DNA from 4 places in the Pectobacterium peruviense genome. Region 1 is predicted to be linked to each of the others. Evidence: predicted binding sites of a transcription regulator. Region 1 holds the regulator's gene; each other region holds the start of a gene.

The links. Region 1 encodes Fur, which represses iron uptake genes when iron is present. Its sites were predicted from a motif close to ATAATAATGAGAACNACTATCAA; they were not measured.
Region 2: the regulator Fur is predicted to act here: its motif matches at 6,010-6,032, upstream of exbB (tol-pal system-associated acyl-CoA thioesterase).
Region 3: the regulator Fur is predicted to act here: its motif matches at 1,790-1,812, upstream of sodA (superoxide dismutase [Mn]).
Region 4: the regulator Fur is predicted to act here: its motif matches at 3,175-3,197, upstream of DUT67_RS18110 (Nramp family divalent metal transporter).

The regions. Positions count from the first base shown of each region.
Region 1 covers NZ_CP161826.1:3,432,574-3,440,321, forward strand. Annotated here, with positions in the region: gene DUT67_RS15550 (methyl-accepting chemotaxis protein) at 1-1,365, opposite strand, end outside; gene fldA (flavodoxin FldA) at 2,255-2,782, shown strand; gene fur (ferric iron uptake transcriptional regulator) at 3,112-3,561, shown strand; gene glnS (glutamine--tRNA ligase) at 3,625-5,283, opposite strand; gene nagE (N-acetylglucosamine-specific PTS transporter subunit IIBC) at 5,447-6,943, opposite strand; gene nagB (glucosamine-6-phosphate deaminase) at 7,289-7,748, shown strand, end outside.
Region 2 covers NZ_CP161826.1:4,461,440-4,469,187, forward strand. Annotated here, with positions in the region: gene DUT67_RS20065 (carbohydrate porin) at 1-465, shown strand, start outside; gene DUT67_RS20070 (sucrose-specific PTS transporter subunit IIBC) at 536-1,906, shown strand; gene DUT67_RS20075 (sucrose-6-phosphate hydrolase) at 1,906-3,315, shown strand; gene DUT67_RS20080 (LacI family DNA-binding transcriptional regulator) at 3,346-4,365, shown strand; gene exbD (TonB system transport protein ExbD) at 4,471-4,896, opposite strand; gene exbB (tol-pal system-associated acyl-CoA thioesterase) at 4,900-5,910, opposite strand; gene DUT67_RS20095 (TRAP transporter substrate-binding protein) at 6,587-7,564, shown strand.
Region 3 covers NZ_CP161826.1:4,773,960-4,781,707, forward strand. Annotated here, with positions in the region: gene DUT67_RS21520 (aldehyde dehydrogenase family protein) at 1-533, opposite strand, end outside; gene fdhD (formate dehydrogenase accessory sulfurtransferase FdhD) at 804-1,637, shown strand; gene sodA (superoxide dismutase [Mn]) at 1,897-2,523, shown strand; gene DUT67_RS21535 (methyl-accepting chemotaxis protein) at 2,901-4,793, shown strand; gene DUT67_RS21540 (YibL family ribosome-associated protein) at 4,903-5,265, opposite strand; gene DUT67_RS21545 (MltR family transcriptional regulator) at 5,424-6,002, opposite strand; gene DUT67_RS21550 (mannitol-1-phosphate 5-dehydrogenase) at 6,102-7,250, opposite strand; gene DUT67_RS21555 (PTS mannitol transporter subunit IICBA) at 7,312-7,748, opposite strand, start outside.
Region 4 covers NZ_CP161826.1:4,019,505-4,027,252, reverse strand. Annotated here, with positions in the region: gene recN (DNA repair protein RecN) at 1-1,298, opposite strand, end outside; gene nadK (NAD(+) kinase) at 1,378-2,256, opposite strand; gene grpE (nucleotide exchange factor GrpE) at 2,405-2,992, shown strand; gene DUT67_RS18110 (Nramp family divalent metal transporter) at 3,235-4,479, shown strand; gene DUT67_RS18105 (2-hydroxymuconate tautomerase family protein) at 4,630-4,833, opposite strand; gene DUT67_RS18100 (MFS transporter) at 4,847-6,010, opposite strand; gene DUT67_RS18095 (glycerol dehydrogenase) at 6,213-7,310, opposite strand; gene nudK (GDP-mannose pyrophosphatase NudK) at 7,688-7,748, shown strand, end outside.

The sequences.
Region 1 (7,748 bases):
GATATCCGTCACATTGGTAACCGCACGGACGATATCCTGCATGGTGTCACCGGCGTCGCTAACCAGATTGGAGCCGGTATCCACACAGCGAACCGATTCAGAAATCAGCCCTTCAATCTCTTTCGCTGCCTGCGCACTGCGCTGCGCCAGACTACGAACTTCTCCTGCTACCACGGCAAACCCACGTCCCTGTTCACCCGCACGCGCCGCTTCTACCGCTGCGTTCAGTGCCAAAATGTTGGTCTGGAAAGCAATACCGTTAATCACGGTGGTGATTTCTGCGATTTTTCTTGAGCTACCGGATATTTCCGCCATGGTTTTCACCACGTTCTCAACAATCTCACCGCCCTTCTTCGCCGTTGTCGAGGCTTGTAATGCCAGTTGGCTGGCGTGGTTGGCGTTTTCGGCGTTCTGTTTCACCGTTGCCGTCAGTTGCTCCATGCTGGCTGCGGTTTCTTCCAATGCGGAAGCCTGCTCTTCGGTACGTGAAGACAGATCGTTATTACCCGCAGCAATCTCAGAAGCGCCCTGATAGATAGAGTCCGTGCTGTTTCTGATGGTGCTAACCGTACTGGCCAAGCTTCCCTGCATTTCACGCAGCAATGGGAAGAGGCGACCAACACAGTTATTACCAAAGTCCAGAATTGGCTTACCCAGATGACCAGAAGCAATCACGCTAAAGTGATAACGCAGGTCATTTAACGGACGAACCAGACACACCACCAGATAACGGTCGGTCAGGAACAGCATGATAAGGCCGATAAACAACCCGCTCAGCAAAATGTTCTGCCCAATCGTGGTGATTTGTTCAAAACGCACACCCGCCGCATCGAATTTCTCTGCGCTGGCGTTACTGAACGCGGATAGAGATGCGCCAAACTGGCGACTCAATGGCGGCACAACGTTCTTGGCCTGATTTTGGTAGTCATCCAGCGCGTTGGCTGCGGCCTTTTGGTAAAGTGGCTCAACGCCTTGAACAACCAGATTATTCCAGTCACGGCTGACAGCCTGTACCAGCGCATCGTCCAGACTCGCATGATCGATAGCATTAAACGCCACCAGATCAGACTTCAGTTTATCCAGTGCAACTAACGCCGATGCCTGCTCTTTATCTGCGGTTGCGTTATCGCCACTACGACGAGCGTCAACAGCGCGCGCCAGACGGGTTACCATACGGAAGTATTGATCGTTGCCCTGGTTGATAAAATTCATGTTCTGAACCAGCAAGGTGCTGGTCTTCGAGGTCGCCGTCATCTCTTTAAAAGAGAACATGGTATATATCGATACGCCGCCCCAAAGAACGCAAAAAGTGCCCAGCACCCATAGCATAGCGGTTCTGATGGCAATATTTTTTATAAGTCTCATAGCTCACTCCAAATCAGGAAAATGGTTAAAAAGATTTTTATCGCTAATCAACCGATATGAATCAGAAAATTCACACCATGAAACAGGTCACTTCTCCCTAGCGTTCAAATTTCACCGAGTTGAAAACTCAAAAACCACGCTAACTCATCGGCTAAATACAGAGAATATTTAGCGTTCTCGCTATATTTATTAATATAATTTTTCACATTGAGAATAAACCCACCTATTTTATAGATATAAGGATTTTAATCAGAGGGTTGCAAGTAAGAGCATTATCCATACTCGCCACATCTCTGATAGCAGGGATATGCCATTTCGCAGCAAAGCAATTAGAGGTGATTTTTCATTTTATTCTTTAACATCAAAAGAATAAAATCATCATCACGGCATTGCATCGTTTCAGCTGCAAATGGTTATAATTCTTATTTCCTTTCATTAGGAATATTCCCGCAAAATGTTACAGGTTTTCAATTCGCTAAAAAACATTATCCTTTGTATGTATTTTAATTCTCCTGAATAGTAACGTTCCGTTCCGTGACTTTTATTTTTCACAAAAAGAAGCCTGCTTTTAATTACAACCGGTACAAGTTGTAAAAATAAAAAGCACATTCATAAAAAATGAAACATTGTTATGAATAAATAACCGCGACGATATTAAGGAAATGTGCGTTTACTCTCAGACGATAACATAAACCTTATTAACCATGTGGAATTTAACATTAACAGTGATGTTTTTCATTTCCCTTCCTTGCCTCCGCCTGTCACCCGCTCTTGATTTACGCCTCCTTACCGATACGAGTTTCTCCAGATGTGAGTGTCTGTTATTATTAACGGATAAGTGGGTGAAATATTACACCATACCATTAGGAATCAAGAGGTTATTCAATTCATGGCACTCATCGGAATATTCTTTGGCAGCGATACGGGCAACACTGAAAACATTGCCAAAACGATCCAACAGCAGTTAGGCAGCGGCGTTGCGGATGTTCATGACATCGCCAAAAGCAGCAAAGAAGACCTCGAAGGTTTCGATATTCTGCTATTGGGTATTCCAACCTGGTATTACGGTGAAGCTCAATGTGATTGGGATGACTTTTTCCCGTCACTGGAAGAAGTTGATTTCACAGGAAAATTGGTTGCTCTGTTTGGTTGCGGCGATCAGGAAGACTACGCGGAATACTTCTGTGATGCTATGGGCACCATTCGTGACATCATTGAACCTCGCGGCGCGACGATTGTCGGCCACTGGCCAACAGAAGGTTATTATTTTGAAGCATCTAAAGGGCTTGCCGACGACAATCACTTCATTGGTTTAGCTATCGATGAAGACCGTCAGCCTGAACTCACCAACGAACGCGTGACGACGTGGGTGAAGCAGATCAGTGATGAACTGAATCTGAAAGAGCTAGTTGGCTAAGCCATTTTGGCTCTGATATCCCCTATCAGAGCCAAAACAGCATTGATAGGTAAAACCTTTCATAATAATTGATACATTTTTTTAACTTCTATCAGTAAACCTGTACAATAATCCCATCGGTTTTATACGTGCATAACCATTTCCTCATTCATCAACAACGGATTGCGTTGTATATCAGTAGTGTGAATGGGGACAATATTGTTAACATTCCCTTGTTTTCATTTTGTATGCGCGGTTCTATAATTGAGACGTGATTACATTTTTTAAGCCGACCGATGTCATAGGCTAGGCAGCCTCCATTGATAAGTAAGCAACAGGACTAAACCCGCATGACTGACAACAATACCGCATTAAAGAAGGCCGGCCTGAAAGTCACTCTTCCAAGACTGAAAATACTGGAAGTGTTACAGGATCCTGTCTGCCATCACGTCAGTGCGGAAGATTTATATAAGAGACTGATTGATATGGGCGAAGAGATCGGTCTTGCTACCGTCTATCGCGTACTTAACCAGTTTGATGATGCGGGCATCGTAACCCGTCATAACTTCGAAGGCGGCAAATCCGTCTTTGAATTGACGCAGCAGCATCATCACGATCACTTAATTTGCCTCGACTGCGGCAAAGTCATTGAATTCCGCGATGAATCTATCGAAGCACGTCAACGCGAGATCGCAGAAAGACATGGCATTAAACTGTCCAACCACAGTTTGTATCTCTATGGGCATTGCAGTGAAGGGGATTGCCGCGAGGATGAAACCCTGCACGACGCCACACGATAAATCGACCGCATAAAAGAATAAAACCGCCGAGGCGGTTTTATTCTTGTCTTCTTATCGGTGGCCTTAGCCTACCCAAGTATCACGTAGTCCAACCGTACGGTTAAACACTAGGTGTTCTGCACTGGAGTAAACGCGATCGGCACAGAAGTAACCTTCACGCTCAAACTGATACGCTTTCTCTACTTCGGCCTGTGCCAAACTCGCTTCTACAAAACCTTGCGTAATTTTCAGTGAGTCTGGGTTAATCGTTGACAGGAAGTCATCCGCCGCCGCAGGGTTTGCCACACTGAACAGACGATCGTACAAACGGAATTCCGCTGGCACCGCATGCGCCGCAGAAACCCAGTGGATGACGCCCTTCACTTTACGACCATCTGCCGGATCTTTGCTCAGCGTTTCCGCATCATAGCTACAGTAAATGGTGGTGATAGTGCCCTGCTCGTCTTTTTCAATGCGATCGGCTTTGATCACATAGGCATTACGCAAGCGAACTTCTTTACCCAAGACCAGACGCTTGTACTGTTTGTTAGCTTCTTCACGGAAGTCAGCACGATCGATATAAACTTCACGGCTGAATGCTACCTGACGTGAGCCCATTTCTGGCTTATTCGGATGGTTAGGCATCGCAACAAACTCTTCGTGCTCGGCTGGCAGATTCTCGATAACCACTTTGACCGGATCCAGCACTGCCATCGCACGCGGGGCATTTTCATTCAGATCATCACGGATACAGGATTCAAGCGCGGCCATTTCCACGTTGTTATCCTGCTTCGTTACACCGATGCGCACACAGAATTCACGGATAGAAGACGCACTATAGCCACGACGACGCAGACCCGAAATGGTCGGCATACGCGGATCGTCCCATCCTTCAACGACATTTTCCACAACCAGCTGATTCAGCTTACGCTTAGACATAATCGCGTATTCAAGGTTAAGGCGGGAAAACTCGTACTGACGCGGATGACAAGGAATGGTGATGTTATCCAGCACCCAGTCGTACAGACGGCGGTTATCCTGGAATTCCAGCGTACACAGTGAATGCGTGATCCCTTCCAGCGCATCGGAAATGCAGTGGGTGAAATCATACATCGGGTAGATGCACCACTTATTGCCCGTCTGGTGGTGATCGGCAAATTTAATGCGATATAACACCGGATCGCGCATCACGATAAAGGACGAGGCCATATCGATTTTTGCACGCAGACAAGCTGTACCTTCAGCAAACCCACCGTTGCGCATCTTTTCAAACAGTGCCAGGTTTTCCTGCACGGTACGATCGCGGTAAGGGCTATTTTTACCCGGCGCCGTTAGCGTGCCGCGGTATTCACGAATCTGTTCGGGCGTCAATTCATCAACGTAAGCCAGCCCTTTACCGATCAGCTCAACCGCATAAGCGTGCAATTGATCGAAATAATCAGAAGAATAACGAACGTTGCCGCTCCATGAAAAACCCAACCACTCGACGTCACGTTTGATCGACTCAACGTATTCGATATCTTCTTTCACCGGATTGGTGTCATCAAAACGCAGATTGCACTGCCCCTGATAGTCACGTGCGATACCAAAATTCAGGCAAATAGACTTCGCATGCCCAATATGCAGATAGCCGTTCGGCTCTGGCGGGAAACGCGTCTGAATATGGTCATGCTTACCGGACGCCAGATCTTCATCAATAATCTGACGGATAAAGTTAGTCGGGCGGGCTTCAGCCTCACTCATTCTTCATTCCTCAATGCTAAAACGACGTATAACCGACAATGATCCAACAAGCTACGCTGGGAAACAACCGTTAATTATTCATAACGAAAAAAAGGGCGAGATTGCTATCTCGCCCATCACTTTCATCGACATAACACCGCGTTAAACAAGTAACGATGTCATATTACGCTTTATCATGTTCCGCTTTCAGCGCGGTTGCGATTGATTCAGCCTGTGTGCCCACAACAATCTGCACACTCTGCTTATTCAGACGAATAACACCTGCCGCACCAAGACGTTTCGCCTGCGCCTCATCAACCAGAGAAGAGTCAGCCACATTCAAACGCAAACGCGTGATACAGGCATCAATACCTATCAGATTGGCTTTGCCGCCCAGCGCCTGCAAATAACCACGCGCCAACGTCGCCGTATCGCTTGATTTCTCACCCGCAGATGCAGTACTCACGTCATATCCATCGGCTTCGCTACCGCTCACGGCAAGTTCACGTCCCGGTGTTAACAGATTGAAGCGAGTAATCGTGAAGCGGAACACCACATAATAAATGACGAAGAATACCAGCCCTTGTGCAATCAGCATGTACCACTGGGTGGCTAGCGGGTTACGCGAGGACAGCACCATATCCACCAGACCAGCACTGAAGCCAAACCCGGCAATCCAATGCATACTGGCAGCGATAAAGACGGAAAAACCCGTCAGTAGCGCATGAAGGAAGTACAGCACTGGTGCCACGAACATGAATGAGAATTCCAGCGGCTCGGTGATCCCAGTGAAGAATGAAGCAAACGCCGCCGCCAGCATAATCCCGGCAACTTTACTTTTGTTCTCAGGACGCGCGCAGTGGTAGATCGCTAACGCGGCTCCCGGTAGGCCGAACATCATAATCGGGAAGAAGCCCGCCTGATAACGCCCTGTGATCCCCACCACGGCTTTGCCTGAATCGATAGACTGCTGACCAGCCAGGAAGTTAGGGATATCGTTGATACCCGCAACGTCAAACCAGAACACGGAATTCAGCGCGTGGTGTAACCCAACAGGAATCAGTAAGCGGTTAAAGAAGGCATAAACCCCAGCACCAGCCGACCCCAACTGTTGAATGTGTTCACCAAACGATACCAGCGCATTGTAAATCACCGGCCAGACGTACATTAAAATGAACGCCACCAGAATCATCAGGAAAGAAACCAGAATCGGCACCAGACGCCGCCCACTGAAGAACGACAGCGCTTTAGGCAATTCCACCTGGCTGAAGCGGTTATACAGTTCAGCGGACATCACACCAACAAGAATCCCGATAAATTGGTTTTCAATCTTGCCAAACGCAGCGGGCACCTGTTCAACAGGGATCCGCTGAATCATGGCGACAACGGCCGGTGAACACAGCGTGGTCAGCACCAGATAACCAACAAAGCCGGTCAATGCTGCCGCGCCATCCTTATCTTTCGACATACCATAAGCGACACCGACCGCAAACAGTACCGCCATATGCCCGATAATCGCCTCACCCGATTTAATGAGAAGTGCCGCCAACGCGTTCTCGCTTCCCCAACCAACCGGATCGATCCAGTAACCTATACCCATCAGGATAGCGGCAGCAGGCAGTGTCGCAACAGGCACCATCAATGCCCGACCGACTTTTTGTAAATAGCTCAGAGTACTCACTTTTCCCTCTCTTACCTTTGTGAGGTAAATGAAATGTTGTGGGGCAAACAAACCTGCCGAAAAACTTCACTGTCAAAAAGCGTCATTGTCGAAAAAACAGACCCAGCGAGGGTTCTTAGGGGGAGTGTAAGAAAAATAATTCGCTACACAAATTAAACCCCGTAATTATGTGATAAAAATCACCAAAAAACTGCATACAAAAAGTTTATACCTGAATAAAACCCCAACTTATTTCAAGATTAAAAAAAACGGAGTAGACTAATTTTAATGCATAGACAAAACGCGCAACCGGCGCGATTTACGCAATAACATATTTAATTCCACTAAAAAATCAGGAGAGCGCTGATGAGACTCATTCCCTTAACTACCGCCGCCGACGTCGGAAAATGGGCCGCCCGCCACATCGTTGAGAAAATTAACGCTTTCAAGCCCAGCGCTGAGCGCCCTTTCATTCTTGGGCTACCGACGGGCAGTTCACCACTGGAAGCCTATAAATCGCTGGTTGCCATGCACAAAGCGGGTCTGGTGAGCTTTAAACACGTTGTGACCTTCAATATGGATGAATATGTCGGCCTGCCAACCGATCATCCGGAAAGCTATCATACCTTCATGCATCAGAATTTTTTCAATCACGTTGATATTCAGCGTGAAAACATTAACCTGTTGAACGGCAACGCAGAAGACATCACAGCAGAATGTCGCCGTTATGAAGAGAAAATAAAGTCCTACGGGAAAATTCATCTTTTCATGGGCGGCGTGGGCAATGACGGACATATCGCCTTCAATGAGCCCGCCTCCTCTTTGG
Region 2 (7,748 bases), 1.0 Mb from region 1:
CTCACCAACGATGCCAACACATGGCGCTTTGCAACCTACGGCACAACCGCGCTGAACAAAACCTGGAGCTTCGCACCGTCCATTCTGGCGCAAACCAGCAAAGACCGTTACGTCAGCGGCGATAGCTACGAATGGGTGACCTTTAATGCGCGCCTGATTCAGGAAATCACCGAAAACTTTGCACTGGCCTATGAAGGCAGCTATCAATACATGGACCTCGATCCGCGCGGTTATCGGAGCCTGAATCAGGTGAGCGGCGGCTTCTATAAACTGACCTTCGCGCCTACGTTCAAGGTCGGCGATATCGGCAACTTCTTCAGCCGTCCTGAACTGCGCGTGTTTGCCAGCTACATGGACTGGGATAAACGACTGGATAACTACTCCAACGATGATACGTTCGGCTCCACCGGCTTTAAAGCAGGCGGTGAATGGAACTTCGGCATCCAGATGGAAACCTGGTTCTGATCATTAGCCAGCCTTAGCGTCGATTACGCTGTGATCGACGCTGAAGAAACAGCATATATAGAGGAATAACATGGATATCAACGCTACTGCCGCTGCGCTAATCCCCCTTCTCGGCGGGAAAGAAAACATCGCCAGCGCTGCCCACTGTGCGACCCGCCTACGTCTGGTATTAAATGACGACAACCTGGCTGACAAGAAAGCCATTGAGGGCGTTGACGGCGTTAAAGGCTGCTTCCAGAACGCCGGACAAATGCAGATTATTTTCGGTACCGGATTAGTGAACAAAGTCTATGCAGAGTTCATTAAAGCCGCAGGCATCAGCGAATCAAGCAAATCCGAAGCGGCTTCTATCGCGGCGAAAAAGCTGAATCCGCTGCAACGTCTGGCGCGTCTGTTATCTAATATCTTCGTCCCTATCATGCCTGCGATTATCGCGTCCGGCCTGTTGATGGGGCTGCTCGGCATGATCAAGACCTACGGCTGGGTCGACTCCAGCAGTGCAATCTTCGTGATGCTGGATATGTTCAGTTCCGCTGCCTTTATCATCCTGCCAGTGCTGATCGGTTTCACTGCCGCACGGGAATTCGGCGGTAACCCCTATCTGGGCGCAACGCTGGGCGGCATTCTGACGCATCCGGCGCTGACCAACGCTTGGGGCGTCGCGGGTGGCTTCCAGACCATGCATTTCTTCGGCATGGACATTGCCATGATCGGCTATCAGGGCACCGTATTCCCGGTACTACTGGCCGTCTGGTTCATGAGCATCGTGGAAAAACGTCTGCGTAAAGTTGTACCGGACGCACTGGACATTATCGTCACACCTTTCCTGACGGTCATCATCTCCGGCTTCGTCGCGATGCTGCTCATCGGCCCGGCGGGGCGCGCACTGGGCGATGGTATTTCTCTCGTCCTCAGCACGTTAATTGCTCACGCGGGTTGGTTCGCGGGTTTACTGTTCGGTGGCCTCTATTCCGTCATCGTGATCACCGGCGTTCACCACAGCTTCCATGCCATTGAGGCAGGGCTGCTTGGTAACCCGAATATCGGCGTCAACTTCCTGCTGCCGATTTGGGCAATGGCGAACGTGGCGCAGGGCGGCGCGTGTCTGGCGGTCTACTTTAAAACGCGTGACGCAAAAATCAGAGCGATTGCCGTTCCGGCGGGGCTTTCCTGTCTGCTGGGTATCACCGAAGCAGCGATCTTTGGTATCAACCTGCGTTTCATCAAGCCGTTCCTCGCAGCACTGGCAGGCGGTGCACTCGGTGGCGCGTGGGTCGTCTTCAATCACGTCAATATGACGGCCGTCGGGCTGACCGGTTTTCCGGGGCTGGCCATTGTGCAAGGTGGATCGATGCTTAACTATCTGATTGGGATGTTGATTGCATTCGGTGCCGCCTTTGTCATTTCCTTACTGCTGAAATACAAAACGGATAGCGAATAATGAAGGAAGTCCACTTAGTAAAGCGCATGGCGCACGCCCTGATGTCAGGTCACTCACGGAAACAGGAAGACCCGTATCGCCCGGAATGGCATCTGTCACCGTGTGTGGGTCTGCTTAACGATCCGAACGGATTTATTCATCATAATGGGCGTTACCATCTGTTTTATCAGTGGAATCCTTTAGCCTGTGCCCACGGAGCAAAATTCTGGGGGCACTGGAGTTCCGCCGATTTGGTGAACTGGAAGCATGAACCCGTCGCGCTGGTGCCGAGCGAAAGCTATGAAAGCCACGGCTGCTACTCCGGTTCTGCCGTCGTGGACCAAGGTGCAATCACGCTGATTTATACCGGTAACGTCAAATACGATGACGGTTCACGCACCGCGTTTCAGTGTCTCGCCCGCGAAAATTCTAACGGAGAATACGACAAGCTGGGCGCGGTTCTGACGCTCCCGGACGGCTACACTGGCCACGTTCGCGATCCCAAAGTGTGGCATCATGACGACCACTGGTACATGGTGCTCGGCGCACAGGATCTCGATCTTCAGGGGAAGGTCGTGCTCTATCGCTCCGCCGATCTACTGGCGTGGGAAAAGATCGCCGAGATCGCCGGTTCTCGTTTGAGTGGGCTCGGTGATTTTGGCTATATGTGGGAGTGTCCAGACCTGTTCCCGCTGGATGGCAAAGATATACTGATTTGCTGCCCGCAGGGCGTTCCCGCCGAAGACGAACGTTATCTGAATACCTTTCAGGCGGGCTATTTCATTGGCTCACTCGACTACGAGAGCGGCGTTTACCCACATCAGGATTTCCACGAACTGGATCTCGGCTTTGAGTTTTACGCTCCACAAACCACGCTGAGTGAAGACGGGCGACGCCTGCTGTTTGGCTGGATGTCGATTCCTGACGACAATGAGTTTTTTGAACCGACGATCGAGCACGGCTGGATCCATATTATGACCTGTCCGCGTGAACTCACGCGGCATGGCGATCGCGTTTACCAACGTCCTGCGCGCGAATTGCAACAGTTGCGTAGACAGCATTACACCTGGCAAGGTGCCGCAGACTACGCCTCGCCGCTGCCCATAAGTAGCGCGGAAGTGCTCATCACAGTTCAGGGGGAATTCCAGCTCAATCTTGCCTCCCAGCTTGTTCTCTGTTGGGACGGCGAGCGTGTAACGATGAGCCGACGCAACCGCCGCACTGGCGAGCCCGAGCACCGCTACTGGCGCGGCGACCTGAGTCAATTGCAGATATTATGCGATCGCTCCAGCGTTGAAATTTTTATCAACGACGGCGAGGCCGTGATGTCTGCACGCATGTTCCCAGAAAGCGAGGCGACCATGACGTTCAGTGGCTCTGGGCGATTAACGCTACAACACTGGCTGTTAGCGCAGTGCGTGATAGAATAACTTTCCTTTTTTCTGATAGCAGACCACGCGGTGAAACCGACTAAACGCATAACAATCAGTGACATCGCCGCGCTGGCTGGTGTATCAAAATCCACCGCCAGTCTGGTGCTTAACGGCCGTAGCAAAGAATTCCGCGTTTCTGATGAAACGCGCGATCGCATTTTAGCCGTCGCGCACGAGCAGCGTTATCAGCCCAGCATTCACGCACGTTCACTGCGTTCCTCACGCAGTAACACGTTGGGGCTGGTAGTGCCGGAAATGACCAACTACGGCTTCGCCGTGATTTCCCGCGAGCTGGAGATGCGGTGCCGTGAAGCTGGGTTACAGCTGCTGATTGCCTGTACCGACGAAAATGCCAGTCAGGAGATGATGGCGGTCAACAGTCTGGTACAGCGTCAGGTCGATGGCCTGATTGTCGCCTCCAGCCTTCTGAGTGATACCGAGTATCAGAAAATTAACCAGCAGCTACCTGTCGTGCAATTTGACCGGATTATTGGTGATTCCACCCTGCCGATGGTCATTTCCGAAGCGGTAGAATCCACGGCGGAAATGGTCGAGCGTATCGCCCGCCAGCATCGTGATGAGTTCTATTTCCTTGGCGGCCAGCCGCGAATTTCCCCGACTCGCCACCGTCTGGAAGGCTTCCAGCTTGGGCTGGCACGTGCCGGCATCGACTGCCAGCCAGAGTGGATTCTTCATGGTAGTTACCACCCCAGCGCAGGTTACGAAATGTTTGCTCAGCTGTGTGCGACGCTGGGTCGTCCGCCAAAAGCACTGTTTGTTGCCGCCTGTGGCTTAATGGAAGGGGTGCTGCGTTATATGAACCAGCATAACCTGATGGAAAGCGGCATCCGTCTGTGCTGCTTTGACGATCACTATCTGTTTGATTGTTTACCGCTGAAGATCGATACCGTGGCACAGGATTGTGAAAATCTGGCACGCAACAGCTTTGAAATGATTACGAGTTTGATCGCACAACAGCCGCTTGAAGAAGATCGACGCTATATCCCGACGCGTATTCACTGGCGTCATCCTGACTCGCGGGCATAGCCATAGCCCAACACACTTCACCAGCAGGTAGAACGTAAAAAGGGAATGTGGTTAGCGCCGCTTCTGAGAGCTTCGCATCACATTCCCTTTTGAATCGATCAGCCGTTATTTAGCGGCAGCGGTTTCCGCACCAACCAGGCCCACCTTGAGGTAGCCCGCTTTACGCAGTGAATCCATCACGCTCATGATGGTTTCATAATCGACGCTTTTATCTGCCTGAAAGAAGATGGTCGTTTCTTTGTTGGCACTGGTTTTTGCATCCAGCACCTGAGCCAGCGACTGCTCGTTAACCACCTCTTCCCCCAGAAACATTTGCTTATCCGCCTTTACCGTCAGGTAGAGCGGTTTTTCTGGCCGCGGCTGCGGTACTGCCGATGAAGCAGGTAGATCGACACGAATGTCTACCGTTGCCAGCGGGGCTGCTACCATGAAGATAATCAGCAGAACCAGCATGACGTCAATGAACGGCGTGACGTTAATGTCATGCATTTCACCGTCATCACTCACGTCCTCCTTCAAATGCATCGCCATGACTTAACCCACCCGCAGTTTGTGCGCGGCTGAAGACGCCCGGTTATCGTTGCTGGCAGCCACATCGAGATCGCGACTTTGCAGCAGCAGCACTTGTGCCGCCACATCACCGACTGTCGCTTTGTAGCCAGCAATCGAGCGTGCAAAGACGTTATAGATGACAACCGCAGGAATCGCCGCAACCAGACCAATCGCCGTCGCCAGCAGGGCTTCCGCGATACCCGGAGCAACTACCGCCAGGTTAGTCGTTTGCGTCTGTGCGATTCCGATGAAGCTGTTCATGATGCCCCATACTGTACCGAACAGCCCCACGAACGGTGCAACCGCGCCGACCGTTGCCAGATAGCCGTTACCACGCCCCATGTGACGCCCGGTAGCCGCCACACGACGTTCCAGACGAAACGCGGTGCGCTCTTTAATCCCGTTGTTATCATCAGAACGGGCGGACAGTTCCAGTTCGTTCTGTGCATCGACCAGCAATTGCTGCGCTACGCTACCTGCTTTGAACGCATCCGCCGTTTCCAGCGCATCGTCGAGCGTTTTCGCCTGTTCCAGCGCCAGATATTCACGGCGCAGTCGACGTTTCGCGCCAGACATTTCGACGCTTTTACTGAAGAAGATCGCCCAGGTAATCACGGAAGCCAGCAGCAAACCGATCATTACCGTTTTCACTACGGCATCAGCGTGCTGGTACATGCCCCAGACGGACAAGTCGGTTTTCATCAGATTGTTAGTGCCCGGCGCCGCACTGGCAGGAAGCGTGAGCGCTGACGTTGATGCTTGTGCATCGGTCGTCACGGGTGCGGAAGGGGACGCAGCAGCAGGCTGCGCGGCTGGCGCGGCATTCTGTGTCGATAACGGCGTCGTTGCCTGAGCCGCAAACGCATTTCCACTTAGTCCCGCCGTACACAGCAGGATAACCAGCACGCTACGGGAAAATGCGCTGAACGCGCCACGTTTTTTTTGCCAGGTTGATAACACCTGTTGAGTTGTATTACTGACAGCCGTCTTCACGCTGTGCCTCCACCATTCGTTCTGTACAATATCCACACATACCCACAGGTATCAATGCAGCAATAACGCAGCCTGAAATGATACCAAACCCTGAACGGATTGATAGTAGTTCTCATTATTATTTACATCAGATAACCCACTTTTTCTTGCGTTCTGACAGGGTTTTTGGGGGTATTACCTGCACATCGACAGGAAAGGCATAAGAAAATCATAAAAAATAGCATTCAGGAATATATCTGGCAGGTGGCAGGCGCTGGGGCTCATCTAAAACTCAGTTCTATATCATGAGGTTTTTGTGATCGACATTAAGTTATCACACCATTTCATGATGGCTGGCGATAAGTTTAGTGAAATAAATAGAAACATAAGTACACAATAAGATAAATAAAAACACCAAGTTACGTATATTTAGATTAAGAAACCAGTAATAAAATCCATATAAAACAGCATTTCACATTAGCTTTTTCTTTTGTGACACGAGTCATTCTACCAAGTTGTATAATAGGTTAGCTTAATCCACAGAGAATATCGGCGCGCGCCACAATAATAGCTCACATAAGGACGCCGTCCTCTCACCCGTAAACCCTCTGTTCATTACTCTATTTTTCATGGGTTTACATTTTTAATGTCACCATTTGATTATCGATAATGTCACCCTACCTCTGGAGATAACTCAATGAAGCTGTCGAAAACATTGATCGGCGTTTGTCTGGGCTCTACTGCATTACTGATGAGTCAAGCGATTCAGGCACAACAAATTAAAGCCTCTGATGTTCACCCTGAAGGTTACCCTAATGTCGTTGCTGTTCAGAAAATGGGAGAGAAATTAAAAGCTGCCACCAATGGCAGGCTGGAAATTAAAACCTTCCCCGGCGGCGTATTAGGTGATGAAAAACAAATGATTGAGCAGGCACAGCTCGGTGCGATTGATATTATCCGTGTATCAATGACGCCCGTTGCCGCTATTTTACCGGAAATAGAGGTCTTCACCCTGCCCTATATTTTCCGTGATGAAGATCATCTTCACAAAGTACTGGACGGAAAAATTGGCCAGGAAATTGGTGACAAGATTACCCATAGCAGTAAATCAAAATTGGTTTTCCTGGGCTGGATGGACGCGGGAACGCGTAATTTAATTACCAAACAGCCAGTAGCAAAACCTGAAGATCTTAAAGGCATGAAAATTCGCGTTCAAACCAGCCAGGTTGCTCTCGCAACGTTGAAAGCCATGGGGGCTAACGCCATCGCCATGGGCACCAGCGAAGTCTTTAGCGGCATGCAAACCGGCGTCATTGACGGTACCGAAAATAATCCACCGACCTATGTTGCGCATAACTACATGCCTGTTGCCAAGAATTTCACCTGGAGCCGCCACTTCATTATTCCTGAGTTGTTCCTGTATTCCAAAACCAAGTGGGATAAGCTTTCCAAGGAAGATCAGGATCTTATCCTGAAGCTGGCAAAAGAAGCGCAGCAAGAACAACGCGTACTGTGGAATGAATACAATCAGCAATCACTGGATAAAATGAAGGCTGGTGGCGTTCAGTTCCATGAAATCGATACCGAGTACTATTTCAAAGCGACGCAGCCCGTACGCGATCAATTTGGTGCCAAATATCAGGAGCTGATTAAAGCCGTCGCCGACGTCCAATAATTCAGACCGCATTCCAGCGGATAAATAGCAGAATATTGACGAGCATATTTACGTAATTAAAACGGTGATAATGGAAGGCTAATCCATTATCACCGCGCTACGGCTTTGTCAGCGATCTCCGTTATCTATTATCCGCCACCCTAATGGCCTGATATAAACAATTATCCTTCGCTTATCACTCAGC
Region 3 (7,748 bases), 1.3 Mb from region 1:
CAACAGGCCATCAGCAGCGGGAAGTTCCAGGGAATGATTTGCCCGACAACGCCGAGGGGCTCATGAAAATGATAAGCCACAGTATCGCCGTCAATTTCGCTTATCGCCCCTTCTTGTGCCCGGATACAGGCCGCGAAATAGCGGAAGTGGTCAATCGCCAACGGCACATCCGCCCCGCTGGTTTCACGTATCGGCTTACCGTTATCCCAGGTTTCCACCTGCGCTAGCCGTTCAAGATTTTGTTCCATCCGGTCGGCAATACGGTTAAGCACCAGCGCCCGTTCCTGCACCGATAGGCCACCCCATTCCGCTTTTGCCTTGTGGGCTGCATCCAGCGCGTGGTCAATATCTCGCGTTGACGAACTGGCTACTTCACACATCGGCTGGCCTGTCACTGGCGTTAAATTGACAAAATACTGACCAGCATCAGGCGGAACCCAGGCTCCACCGATAAAATTGTCATAGCGTTTTTTCAGATCGAGAGAACCGACTTCGCCAAATGCGGATCGGCCTTCGAGATTATCGTGCGCCATTTCAGTCTCCTTTTCATTTCCGAGTGAGCGGCCATGCCGCAGTGAAAAAAGAGGCAAGCAGTAAGCAGCTACATTAAGCCTATACGGGGTGTGGCGTTAGCGACAGGATTCAGCCAGAGAAGAAGGCAACTCTTCGAGTTGACGCACAGTTTCTTTCCTGTTGCAGGAAAAATACATATTGCTATGCGAGCACGCTCGCTGTTCCTAGAGAAAAACTCGCATCCCTTCTGGCGCGATGAAATAATACTTTTAATTTCTATGGTTACTAACATGCAGGTATTTCAGGTGAAAGAGGTTCATTCACAAGCGGATGCCGTCCTCGAAGGCGCAACGCAACATTCGGTCTATCATCCCGATTCGCTGCATCAGCCACAGTCTGATTGGCTGGCAGAAGAGGTGCCTGTGGCGCTGGTTTATAACGGCATCTCGCATGTCGTTATGATGGCATCACCGAAGGAACTGGAGCAGTTCGCACTCGGGTTTTCCTTATCTGAAGGCATTATTCAATCACCCGCAGATATCTACGGTATTGATGTACAGAACGCCTGTAACGGCATAGAAGTTCAAATTGAGCTTTCTAGCCGACGTTTTGCCGGTCTAAAAGAACGACGCAGATCGATGGATGGCCGTACAGGCTGCGGCGTCTGTGGCGTAGAGCAGCTAGCGGAAATAGGCAAACCGGTTGCACCTCTGCCGTTCACGCAGACATTTTCCCTCAGCAAGCTTGAAAACGCGCTAGTGCGACTGCGCGATGTGCAGAAGATCGGTCAGGTGACTGGCTGCACTCACGCCGCAAGTTGGATAGCACCAGACGGCACGCTGTCAGGGGGGAGCGAAGATGTCGGACGCCATGTTGCGCTGGATAAATTGCTTGGTGCCCGAGCAAAACAGGGGTGGCAACAGGGTGCAGCACTGGTTTCCAGCCGAGCCAGCTATGAAATGGTACAAAAATCTGCCATGTGTGGCGTGGAAATCTTGTTCGCTGTCTCTGCGGCAACCTCACTGGCCGTTGACGTCGCACAGCGCTGCAACCTGACTCTAGTTGGTTTTTGTCGACCAGGGCAGGCAACCATTTACACGCACCCGCAGCGTCTGAGCAAGTAAGCCATTGCCGTCAAGATCGCGGTGGCTACCAGTCAACACACACGCAATTTGAAGTATGACGAGTATAGATTAATTTGTTTTTACATAGTGCGATAATGACATAACCGTTTGTTATCATGAAGTAAAGCAATCTGACTCCCGACAGCAGATCGAGAATAATCATTTTCAATATCATTTAATTAACTATAATGAACGTATTGCTTACGCGGCACTCATAGAACAGTGCCGTAACATTTTTTTTACCATGGAGATGCTAAACATGAGTTATTCACTGCCATCGCTGCCTTATGCTTATGACGCACTGGAACCGCATTTCGACAAAGAAACGATGGAAATTCACCATTCCAAACACCATCAGGCTTACGTCAATAATGCTAATGCAGCGCTGGAATCTCTGCCTGAACTGGCTAAATTGTCTGTTGAAGAGCTGATTGCTCAACTGGATAAAGTCCCTGCTGAGAAAAAAGCAGCCCTGCGTAACAACGCTGGTGGCCACGCTAACCACAGCCTGTTCTGGAAAGGCCTGAAATTAGGTACTACGCTGACTGGCGATCTGAAAGCAGCAATCGAACGCGATTTCGGCAGCGTTGATGCGTTTAAAGAAAAATTTGAGCAAGCAGCAGCAACCCGTTTCGGTTCTGGCTGGGCTTGGCTGGTTCTGAAAGACGACGGCAAACTTGCCGTAGTCTCTACTGCAAACCAAGACAGCCCGCTGATGGGTGAAGCAATTTCTGGTACCTCTGGCTACCCAATCGTCGGTCTGGACGTATGGGAGCACGCTTACTACCTGAAATTCCAAAACCGTCGCCCAGATTACGCTAAAGCATTCTGGAACGTGCTGAACTGGGACGAAGCCTCAGCTCGCTTCGCTAGCGCGAAAAAATAAAACCGTTGGATGCCTGATACCATCAGGCTCCTTCTGCGTTTGAATAGAGACTGGAATAACAACGTGTTATTCCAGTTTTTTATTATATTTCACCTCGTATTTTCTGTTCATCTCCTCGTTGTTCCCCACCGACCCGCGCGATCGAATAGCCGCGATCTCGCACCGTTTACCCGTTTCTGTTAGCGAACAGGCTTCAAGCCCGAAAAGCGGGCGGCGCGTAAAGTTTCAGAGTAGAGTGCCGATATCTACTGCGGGTTTTTATCATGTTGTTTTGCAGGGATAGGCTTGGCACGCGGTAATCCGAGATGCTAACACCGCTAATCAAGTGTGCATCAGGATAATGAATTTGACTCAATACGATATAGTGGTGGAATGGGATGGCTATGAATTTTGACAATCTAAAAGTCGGTAAAAAATTAGGATTAGGCTTTTTCCTGATTCTGCTGATGACCATGGTGATTGCCGGTGCGGGTATTATGCATATAGGCTCGCTGAAAGACAGTATTGATAAAGTTAATTTAAGCAACGATATCAATGATGAAATTAATCAGGCTAAATATTACCGCGCATTATACGGCACCACCTATAATCCTGATGATATCAAAAAGAACATTGAGCATATTTCTAATATCAGCAAGCTCGCTGAAAAAGCAAAAGAATTTAACTGGCCAGAAAGCGACGCCAAGAAAATAGCCAGCATCCCTACGTTAATTTCCAGCTACCAGGAAAAGCAAAAAGGTTATATTAATGCAGTAAATACCAAGGACACGGTAAGAAAAGGCTGGAATATCTCAACGACAGAAAAACCACTGCAACAGCTCAATGACCAATTAAAGACGGATAATAACAGCGCCACTCTGCAATTATTACTTTCTGACCTAAACCAAAAACTGATTGCCGTCCGCTACCACGTTCGCGGTTTATTACTTTCGACCAATAAAGAATCCGAAGAAAAACTAACGGATTCCATCAACGCGGCGCAAACATCATTGACCTTCCTGTATCAGAGTCTGTCTGCCGAACAGCGTGAAACGCTGGCACCGGTGATGACGATCATGAACAATTATGAAGAACAGGTGTTGGCATATATGCCGGCCTATCAAGAAGAAATGGCGCAGGCAGGGCAAATGCGGGTTGTTGCCGATCAATTGAATGCCGTTATCCTATCACTACTTAGCGATCAACTGGCCGCCTCACAGGCAGACATTCACAATGCCACGCTGCAAATGAGTATCGCGGCGCTGATTACCCTACTGCTTGGTCTGCTGATTTCCTGGTTCATTTCACGTCAGATCACCACACCACTTGGCAATACATTGAACATGGCTGAAAAAATCGCGATGGGCGATCTCACCATGTCCATCAACACGACCCGTAAAGACGAGCTGGGCCAGTTGATGAGTGCGATGTCGAAAATGAACGACAATCTGCACAATATGATCGATGACATTCGTGTCGGCGTCAGCCAGATTTCTAACGCATCCAGCGAGATCGTTGCGGGCAACACAGATTTGTCGTCACGTACCGAACAACAGGCCGCTGCCGTTGAACAAACCGCCGCCAGCATGGAACAACTCACCGCGACGGTTAAGCAAAACGCAGACAACGCACACCACGCCAACAAGCTGGCAATCAGCGCTTCCCAAACCGCCAAACAGGGTGGCGAGCAGGTCAATAAGGTGGTGCAAACCATGACCGCGATTGAGAGCAGTTCTAAACGTATCGCGGAAATCACGTCCGTCATCAACAGCATCGCCTTCCAGACTAACATTCTGGCATTGAACGCTGCGGTGGAAGCCGCGCGCGCCGGTGAACAAGGCCGTGGCTTTGCCGTTGTCGCCAGCGAAGTCCGTAGTCTTGCCCAGCGTAGTTCACAGGCTGCGAAAGAAATTGAAGGTTTGATTTCTGAATCGGTTAATCAGGTATCACGCGGTGCAACGCTGGTCGGCAATGCCGGCAAAACAATGAACGATATCGTCACCTCTATCACTCAGGTACATGACATCATGGGTGAAATTGCCACTGCATCGGATGAGCAAAGCAAAGGAATTACTCAGGTTAGCCAAGCTATTGTTGAGATGGATAGCACCACTCAGCAGAACGCCGCGTTGGTTGAACAATCCTCTGCCGCCGCCGACTCGCTGGAAGAGCAGGCAAGACTGCTGAAGCAGGCGGTTTCCGTCTTCCGTCTGGCCAACGCACAGCATGACGATACCCCCGCTGGTATCGCGTTTAACAACCAACCGCATCGTCTGCACGCGCCGCGCTAATATCGAAAACGATAAAAACGACAAAGCCCCTGTTAAACAGGGGCTTTGTCAATGAATCCATCACGATAACTCGTCCATCACTATCCTCCGCCAGTGCAGAGAAAATGCCTCAGAACGATTTCGGCGCGTAGCCTGTCATCTCTTTTAAACCCATCTCACGCCCGAGTGCCGTCATCGGATGCACAATCACCAAACCGCGAACGTTTTTCTTCAACGTTCCCATATCAGCCTGCTCTTTTTTAGTAATCGCACGGTTGAAAGGTAAGTTCGCCAATTTCTGTGCTTCTTTGCTGAGTTTCTGTTCTCTCACGTTACGCAGGCGCTCAATTTCAGCCGTTAGCTTCTCGCAGGCCTCCAGATTGAGGGCGATGGCTTCACCATCACCTTGTGCCAGCAGCGTGGTCTGCTTATGCGTCAGCTTATCCAACTGGTCGCTAAGGAGTTTGATCTCTGTTTTTTCCTGCTCTTTCATAAAAGATAACCTATATAACGGGAGAATAATGCGGGGCACAGCATACACTATACGCTAAATAATTCGAGTTGCGTGAAGGCGGCCAACACACATGCAGCTTGAAGTATAACGAGTATAAACGCCTGACAGGTATAGCGGTGTAATGTAGCAGAATGGGGTTAAAACGCCTTTTTCAGACTGATTTGCGCAATCAACGTGGTCAGGGATAAAACCAGCGTGGAACGCACCATCTGCTGATAACGCTGCTGCTGCATACTCACCAGAAGCGGATCGGCATCAGCCCCCAGCGGCAACGTCGGTTCCGCGGGCAACGCCGCAACGCAGTGCAACTCGCCGATGGGCCCCAGAATTTCATCATCGGTAAAACGATAGTGCCGATCGTCATGCGCCAACTCTTCGCCCAGCGCCATTAACAGTTCCGCATCTTCATACTCTTTACGGCTGATCATCCCCAGACCATAAATCAGTTTCAGGCGCACGGAAAGGTCACCCAGCGGGCCCGTTCCCGTCATCAGAGGTTCAACGGCATATTTCACCGCATAGTCGTCTTTACGGAATACCTGCAACATCAAGATACTGGCCGCTTCGGCCAGCAATTCAACGGCGCAGAGCATAAAGTCGCGCACTGTCTTCCCTGAGTTCAGCGCTTCCAGAACTCGGTTTTCAAACGCCTGTGTTTCTTCCATCGTCACTTCTCGTACCTTTAAATCCGCACAACATACCCATCTCGGTAGCATGCTTACCGGCAGGTGTGGCGACATCCGATCCCCGACGTCGCCCGTATACATTACACCGTGTCGAAAAGACCACACCTGCCCTGTGACGAGACGCGCCGATTACTGCATGGCGTTATACACATTCACTGCTTGCGCGACAACCTCGCTGTCAGCATCCAGACCAGAAATTTGCACCAGCGTCGCCTGCGGCCCCAGAGTACGGATTAATTCCGCCAGTTCCAGCGCCTGCGGATCCTGTTCGCTGCGATAATGCATCGCGGCTGCAATACCAATAATCAGGTTGTCATGCGGTAAATGGTATTCCAGCGTTCCGAGCAGCGGCTTGATCAGACGGTCACCTGCGCTCAGCTTGCGCAGCGGCTGACGGCCAACGCGATCCACATCATCATGCAGATGAGGGTTTTCAAAGCGGCTGAGAATTTTGTTGATATAGGCGGCATGTTTATCCGCATCAAAACCATAACGTTTGATGAGTACCGCACCGCTCTCTTCCATTGCGCCTTTGACCACGGCTCTGACTTTCGGGTCAAGAATCGCATCACGGATCGTTTGATGACGAGCCTGCTGGCCGAGGTAGGCCGTAATCGCATGACCAGTATTAAGCGTGAACAGCTTACGCTCGACAAACGCCATCAGATTGTCGGTCAGTTCCATACCGGGAATCGCTGGCGGCTCACCGCAGAACTGGGTTTTATCGACAATCCATTCGCTGAAGGTTTCTACCGTCACCGCCAACACATCGTCGCTTCCCGCTTCCGAAGGGGGAACGATGCGATCCACGGCGGAATCGACGAATCCTACATGCTCGACAACCCATTCCTGATGGGCTTCCGGCAGCAGTTTCAGCACATGCTGCTTTAACTGGCTGGTGCCACGCACCATATTTTCACAGGCAATAATGTTCAACGGCCGGGTGTTGCCGTCGTCATGACGTTTAACCAGCCCCTGAGCGATAGTGCCGGCGATTTTTTCCAGAATCTGCGGTCCCACAGCGGTCGTCACCAGATCGGCCACGGCGATCAATGCGATGGCATCCTGACTGCCGCTGTGAACAGCGCTGACGTTTCTGACGGCCTCAACTTGAGTGTTATCACCGACAATCCGCACCGAATAGCTGTTACGGCTGTTGAGCGCATCCAACAGCGGCTGATTGACGTCAGCGAATGTCAGTTCAACGTTAGCATCCGCCAACAATTTACCAATAAATCCACGGCCGATATTACCTGCACCAAAATGTAATGCTTTCATGAGACATAACCTTAAAAAAACATAAAAAGAGGCCGCCCGAAGGCGGCTCTAGCCACATCAATTAGGCACTCTTTTTACCAGAGAGTAAGTCGAGTACTTCCTGAACATCTTGGGTATGTGCCAGACGTTCAATGACGGCATCATCATCCAGCGCGTTAGTCAGGCTGGTGATGACCTGAATATGTTCGTTATTGCGGGCAGCAATACCGATAACCAGACGCGCAACCTCATCTTCTTCATCGCCAAAGCGAACGCCTTCAGGATATTGGCAGAAGACAACGCCCGTTTTCAGCACACGATCTTTCGCTTCAATCGTACCGTGTGGCACGGCAATCGATTCGCCCAGATAAGTGGAGGTCAGCTTTTCGCGTTCCAGCATGGCTTCAACATACTCAGGCTCGACGTAGCCGCCTTTTACCAGTTGCTCACCGGCAAAACGGATAGCCTGCTCTTTGTGTGTCGCATGCTGATTAAGGAACACATTACCCGCACCCAGTT
Region 4 (7,748 bases), 590 kb from region 1:
CCCGATGCTACTTTCGCCAGCGTCTGATGTGGTTGACCAGGGTTGGTGGTTACGCGGAATTCGATATTGTCGGCACCGGTAGCGGTCAGGCTATCTGGCGTAAATTTCACATCAATGGTGAAGTGGCCGTGTGGCATGGCTAATTCACGCATATTGGTGGTGATGAGCTGTGCCAGTTCACTGGCATGGTGCTGACGGCGAACGTGTAATTGTTCTGCAAGGTGCAACGCCTGCTGGTGATATTCACCAACGGAGGCGCTAAGCACCTCATGGTCGCTTTCCTGTTGTTCCAGTTGTCGGTGTTCTTCCAGCAACTGCTGATGGAATGCTGGGATCGCTTCTGGCGCGATATGGTGTTTGCGTGCCAACGCCAATTGACGCGACAGGCGCTGTTCTAGCTCATACAGTCGAATCGGGTCGAGGTCCATTTGTTCACTGTAGTGCCGCAGCTCATCGCTGGCTTCGCTAAGCTGAATGCCTGCTTCTTCGAGCATGGACAGCACGCCGGACAGCTTGTCATCCATGCCAATCAGTTCGCCAAGCTGATTTTCTACGCGGTGCAGCATACTGAGTATGTTCTGCTCTTCGTCTTCGCTCAGCAACTGCATGGCCTGTTGGCTCATTGTCAGTAGTTGACCGCTATTCGCCAGACGCTTGTATTCAACGTCAATCTGTTCATATTCGCCAGGCTGTGGCGCGAATTCATTCAGCTCTTTTAATTGGTATTGCAGCAGTTCTCGGCGGGCTTCGCGTTCAATTGCTGCTTGTTGCAGCTGCGCCAGTGCGCGACAGCTTTGGTGCCACTGATGCCAAACCTGTTGCATCGCAACCAGCAATTTCGGTTCATCGGCATACGCATCCAGCAGGTGTTTTTGATGATCGGGGCGCAGCAGTAGCTGATGAGCATGCTGGCCATGTACCTGAATCAGGTGCTGACCGAGTTCACGCAGTTGAGACAGCGGCACAGCGGTGCCGTTAATAAAACCGCGTGAGCGACCATCGGCGCTAATTACACGGCGTAACAGGCACTCGTTGCTGTCATCCAACTGGTTTTCTTCCAGCCACTGACGTGCCATTGGGGTATCCGTCAGCGCGAAGCGGGCACAGATGTCGGCTCGGGCAGCTCCCGGCCTGACCATGCTGGCGTCAGAACGATTTCCCAGACATAAACCGAGGGCATCAATCGCGATCGATTTCCCCGCACCGGTTTCTCCGGTGATTACGCTCATTCCTGACTGAAAATCGATTTCTAATTCGCGCACGATGGCGAAGTTACTTATAGTGAGTTGCGCCAGCATGATAGTTTTCCTGTATGGGGACTGTGTTTACATACAGTATAAACTGGTTTTATATACAGTAAAGTGGCTTGGTGGAATTTTAGAATAATTTTTTTGACCAGCCGAGTTTTGAACTTAGTGTATTGAAATAGCTATAGTTTTTTGGATGGATTAAATTCAGGTAATGTTCGCTACGGCGAATCAGCACTTCTTCACCTTCCTGCACCGGTAGCGCAATCTGGCTGTCGCAGCTGATTTCCAGATCGTTGGTAATACAGGAAAATTTCAGCCGAATTGTGCTACTGCTGTTGATCACCAGCGGACGGGCAGACAATGTGTGCGGGAACATCGGCACCAGCGCAATGGCTTCCAAAGACGGCGTCAGGATAGGGCCGCCGGCGGAAAGCGAATAGGCGGTTGAGCCTGTCGGCGTGGCGATAATCAGGCCATCCGAACGCTGGGAAAAGGCGAATTTGTCGTCAATATAGACTTCAAATTCAATCATATGTGCCACTTTCCCCGGGTGAAGTACCACTTCGTTAATGGCAGTGCTGATGCTGTCGGGCTGGTTGGTGCGGCAAACGTGCGCTTCCAACATAAAGCGCTGTTCGCTCAGATAATGACCGTCGAGAACGTCAGAAAGCTGCTGCTGCGCATGATCGGGATCGAGGTCAGTCAAAAATCCGAGATTGCCGCGGTTCACGCCGATCACCTTGATGTCATAGCGCGACAACACGCGTGCCGCGCCCAGCATGTTGCCATCACCGCCAACGACCACTGCCAGATCCGCCTGCTGACCGATGTCGGCAAGGCTACCTGTCGGCGCATCCTTCAGGTTCAGTTCACGCGCGATCTGCTGTTCGATCAGAACGGAGTAACCTTTTTCGGTGAGCCAATGGTAGAGCATTTCATGCGTTGCCAACGCCGTTGGGTGGCGCGGGTGGCCGACAATGCCAATACAATTAAACGGCCTGTTCATTGTAAGCGGTGTGTTCATTGCTGTTTTGTCCTCAGCGTGGTGTATCGGCAGCGTTGGGAACCAATATATGACCGATTCCCTTGAATCCCCGATTTTGATCCCCATAATAAGCAACTAGCGAGATTAATGCTAAACCGCGGAGAATTTCATGAGTAGTAAAGAACAGAAAACGCCTGACGAGCAAGTCCTGGATCAAAAGGAAGCAGCAAAAGGGCAGCAAGCGGATGCCACGCCAGAGACGGCAGACGTAGCTGACCCGCGTGATGCGCGCATCGCCGAGCTGGAAGCCCAGTTTAGTGAACTGCAACAGCGCGAACGTGACAATATGCTTCGCGTCCGTGCTGAAGCCGATAACGTTCGCCGCCGTGCGGAAATGGATGTCGAGAAAGCGCATAAATTTGCGGTAGAGAAATTTGCCAGTGAAATGCTGCCGGTCATCGATAACCTGGAACGTGCGCTGGATACGGCGGACAAAGCCAATGAATCACTGGCTTCAATGATTGAAGGTGTCGAGCTGACGCTGAAATCGCTGCTGGATGCCGTGCATAAGTTCGGTATCGAGGTGGTTGGTGATGTGGGTGTACCGTTTAACCCAGAAGTGCATCAGGCGATGACGATGTTACCTTCAGCCGATCATCAGCCGAACCATGTTATGATGGTCATGCAAAAAGGCTATACGCTGAATGGCCGCTTGCTGCGTCCGGCGATGGTTGCTGTATCAAAAGCACAAGACTAATACTTTCTGCTTTTACGTACGCTATTTAAAACGTATCTTCATCCCAAACCCCGTGCTTTCCGCATGGGGTTTTTTGTTTATATCTTGTTAAGATTTGTTTGATAAAAAAGATGTTTTTTAGGTTTTGAATGACTCATCATCGTTAGCTATCAAAAGAATTGGTATTACCACTCTAAATGCACTTGATAATCATTATCATTTTTGTGAGAGTAATAAAACAACAGTGTTAGAAGGGTCATACTATGCCGGGTAGCCGTGTCATTGAGTCAACAAGCCGTACCTCAAGGAAGGTTAAACTTTCTTTGATGGGCCCGGCGTTTATCGCGGCGATTGGTTATATCGATCCGGGCAACTTTGCCACAAACATCCAGTCTGGCGCGGCCTATGGTTACACGTTGCTGTGGGTGGTGGTGTGGGCAAACCTGATGGCGATGCTGATTCAACTGTTGTCTGCCAAGTTAGGCATCGCAACAGGCAAGAATCTGGCAGAACATATCCGCGATCGCTTTCCGCGTCCTGCCGTTTGGGCGTACTGGGTGCAGGCAGAAATTATTGCGATAGCGACCGATCTGGCTGAGTTTATCGGTGCGGCGATAGGTTTTAAACTGCTATTGGGCGTGTCGCTGCTGGAAGGCGCGATTCTCACCGGGATTGCCACTTTCCTGATTCTCATGCTGCAACAGCGCGGTCAGAAGCCGCTGGAGATGGTCATCGGCGGCCTGCTGCTGTTTGTTGCGGCAGCGTATATTGTCGAACTGGTGTTTTCTCAGCCTGAGTTGTCCGCTTTAGCCAAAGGCATGGCGATCCCTAGCTTGCCGACCTCTGATGCCGTGTTGCTGGCCGCAGGCGTGTTGGGGGCAACGATTATGCCGCATGTGATTTACCTGCACTCTTCTCTGACGCAGCATGGAGGCAGCCATTCCCGTGCTGAGCGCTATTCTGCAACGAAAGTCGATGTCGCGATTGCGATGACGATTGCTGGGTTCGTTAATCTGGCGATGATGGCAACGGCGGCGGCGGCGTTCCATTTCAGCGGCAATCAGGACATTGCCGATCTGGATAAAGCCTACCTCACGTTAGAGCCTCTGTTGGGTAAAGCCGCCGCGGTGATTTTCGGTCTGAGTCTGGTGGCGGCAGGCCTTTCTTCTACCGTTGTTGGTACGCTGGCGGGTCAGGTGGTAATGCAAGGGTTCGTGCGCTTCCATATCCCGCTTTGGGTTCGTCGTTCTGTGACGATGCTGCCGTCGTTTATCGTGATTCTGTCCGGTATGGATCCGACGCGCGTGCTGGTGTTGAGCCAGGTGGTGCTGAGCTTCGGGATTGCGCTGGCGCTGGTTCCTTTGCTGTCGTTCACCGGTAACCGTGAACTGATGGGATCGATGGTTAACGGCAAATGGGTGCAGCGCATCGGGCAACTCATTGTCGTGCTGGTGGTTTCTCTGAATATGTATCTGTTGATTGATACCATGTTGGGGATATACCCGTAATACTTCAAGCTGCATGTGCGTTGGCCGCGTTCACTCACCCGAATCACTTACCGGAGTAAGCTCATCGGGATTCTCTCTCTTGCCGCCTTCTTGCAACTCGAATTATTTGGGGTATATAAATCTGGTGCCACATGGCGTGGCACCGTTTCGCTATTTGCTTGCCTTCCTCAGCTCCGTCACTGGCACGCCGCCGATTCCCCAGTTGTCCGTTTCGACTTCATCAATCACCACCACGGTGGTTTTCGGATTTTTGTTGAGTACATCGACCAGCAACTGAGTTACGCCTTCGATCAATTGACGTTTTTGTTCAGCGGTGACGCCTTCATTGGTGATTTTGATATTTACATATGGCATAGGTTCTCCGGGATTAGGGTGATGAGCGGCGGTGGGGTAAGCAGAGTCCAGCCGCGATGAAAAGTGCTGCTGCGCTACATACAATCGCTGGCGCGATAGCGTGGGTAGTCGTCAGGACGCTGGTGAGTATGGGGCCAAGAATCTGACCAATGCCGTAAGTGAGCGTCACCAGCCCAAGCAGGTTGATGCCGTGCGGCGCGTGTAGCCGTTTGGCTAATGGCATCACCAGCGAGGTGGTTCCCATAAAAGTAGCACCAAAGCCGATACAGCTGAATATCAATGCCACGAGAGAGTGGCTGAACAGCGTCATCAGGACACATACGCCCTGAATCAGCAGATTGGCTGTCAGGCAGGGTAACGTTCCCCAACGGTTGGCTGCCCATAGCCAGAAAAAGCAGCCAGGAATGATTGCCAGCCCAACCAGTGACCATAAATGCAGGGATAATCGCGGTACGTCTAGCGCCGTCACCATCAACGGCAGATAGGTAGCGATGACGATATAGCCGAAGCCCGCGAGGCCGTATAGCAGCGCGAGCCGTCGCCAGCCAAGGTGAGGTGGTTCATCGACATTGGCTATCTTCTGCTGCGGTACAGTGTTTTTATGGGGCGAAAGTATGAGTAGGGCGATCAGAAGTAGCGCGGAGATCAGCGCAGCTCCCCACCACAATAGTTCGGCAGTCAGAGCGTAATGTTGCCCAATAATGATGTATTCATTGCCTAACACGATCCCTACGCCAACTCCAGCATAGAGCGAGGCAATAATGCCGGTATGCCTTGTGTGGTGTAAAACGATCAGGGACCCGAAGATCATCATCGCCGCGCTGGCGATCCCCGTGATGAAGCGAATGAACATGACCAGCATTGTATTGGTGGTCAATGTCATCGCGAAGAGCAACACGCTGGTCGCAGCGGCTGCGGCAAACAGCAGGAACACGGGCTGAGAGGTTGAGGCACGACGGCTGAAAGAGAAAAGCAGGCTGCCGAACAGATAACCAGCGTAGTTTGCGCTGGCAATATAGGAAAGCTGGCTGAAGGTGAAATCACTTTCCTCCAACATAACGGGCAGCATCGGTGTATATAAAAAGCGTCCAAGCCCCATACCCAATGCCAGTACGACCGTCCCAAAAAGGGCAAGAATCAGCGTGTCCGATAGTGCGATAAAGCGAGGACGTTCCATCAAATGATGACCTAAGACATAGAGAATATGTCCTTATCCTGCCCGTTTTCTCATCAAATAAAAGTGAATAGTAATGAGCAGGTTGATGACGCAGAGATAACGTCTCTGGCATGAATACGGTAGTGAGAAACGAGTTGGTTATACCAAGCCCGGCTCCATTGTACTGATCTCGCTGGAGCCGGTTTTTTTACCTCAATTACGGTTAGCTGATGGTTTTACTGAATGCATCGACGGCAATAATCGCGTGGGCGACGTCTTCAGCCGTTAACCCGCTGTCCAGATTTTTCAACGTATCGGCGTCGCTGCACGCCAGTTCACCCACTTTGATCAGATTCTCAAATGGTTCATTTTCCAGATGCAGATCTTTTAGCCGCGTCGGCATGTTAATCGCGCGGTAGAAGCGAATGTAGCGTGCAATTTCTTCGTCAGGACGTTGCTCCAACACCATATGTGTCAGCGTGCCGTAGGCAACTTTTTCCCCGTGCGTGAGGTGGTGAATATCGCCTTTAATCGCGGTAAATCCGTTGTGGATGGCATGAGCGCCAGCTAATCCACCATTCTCAAAGCCCAAGCCGGAAAGTAGCGTGTTGGCTTCAACTACGGATTCCACCGCGGGCGTTACCACGCCTTTTTCCACCGCTTTGTAAGCGCTGTAGCCGTAGGTTAGCAGCGTTTTTTCGCAGGTTTCGGCAATCGCCATACCCGCTAGTGTGGGTTTACCGCCCAGCATGGAAAGCGCGTGAGAGCGTAGAACCGCCTGTGCTTCGACAAAGGTTGCCAGACCATCGGCAATGCCGGAGGCAAACAGGCGTGCGGGTGCCTGCGCACAGACGGCGGTATCGACCAACACCAGATCAGGATTCTTGTCGTAAAAGCGATAGGACTCAAACACGCCTTCGTCGGTGTAGATGACGGACAGCGCGCTGCACGGTGCATCCGTTGAGGCCACGGTAGGGACAATCGCCACATTATGTTTTAGCTCATCGGCGACCGCTTTTGCCGTATCCAGCGTTTTACCGCCACCTAACCCAACAACAATGTTCGTGCCCGCGTCGCGCGCGAGCTTAGCAAGACGGGTGATTTCGTTGCTGGATGCTTCACCGTTAAAACACTCGTAATGGTGGCCGATGCTCGCCTGCTTGAGGGACGCATCAACGCGCTGGCCGATGATGTCCCAAACAACGCCGTCCGCCATCAGAAACGCTTTTGTTCCCAGCGGCTTGAGTTGTTCACCCAGTTCATCCAGCACGCCGCGACCCTGAACATATTTTCTAGGTGAAGAGAAAATGAAATGACTCATGTTATCTACCTCGATGATGTGGTTTGAGAAGTGATGCAGTATTGAATTCGAGTGAATCATGGAAGGCGGTTGCGTTACGCGCATGATGACGAGACGAGTTGACGGTAGTGATGGGGGAAACGAAAGCGCAGCGCGACTTCCTGAAACAGGACTGATTTAAGGTATAGCATAGTCGATAAACGTCAGATGGACGAAAAGAGCGGAATGAGAGCGTGAGACTAAACCATGAATATCATAGGGTTGGTGCGTAACTCTGCTGTGATTTCCACCAGACATACGTTTCCTTACCCGTTTATGCAGGAGTTCAAAAGGGATATGATGGCATCGTCGTTATAAATGAATGCGCTCTTCCAACCATCGATCACCGAGGTGTTTGCATGTCGTCTCCTATTGATATCGTCGAAAAGAAGCTGCTATCCGATAACTGGTATATTCTGA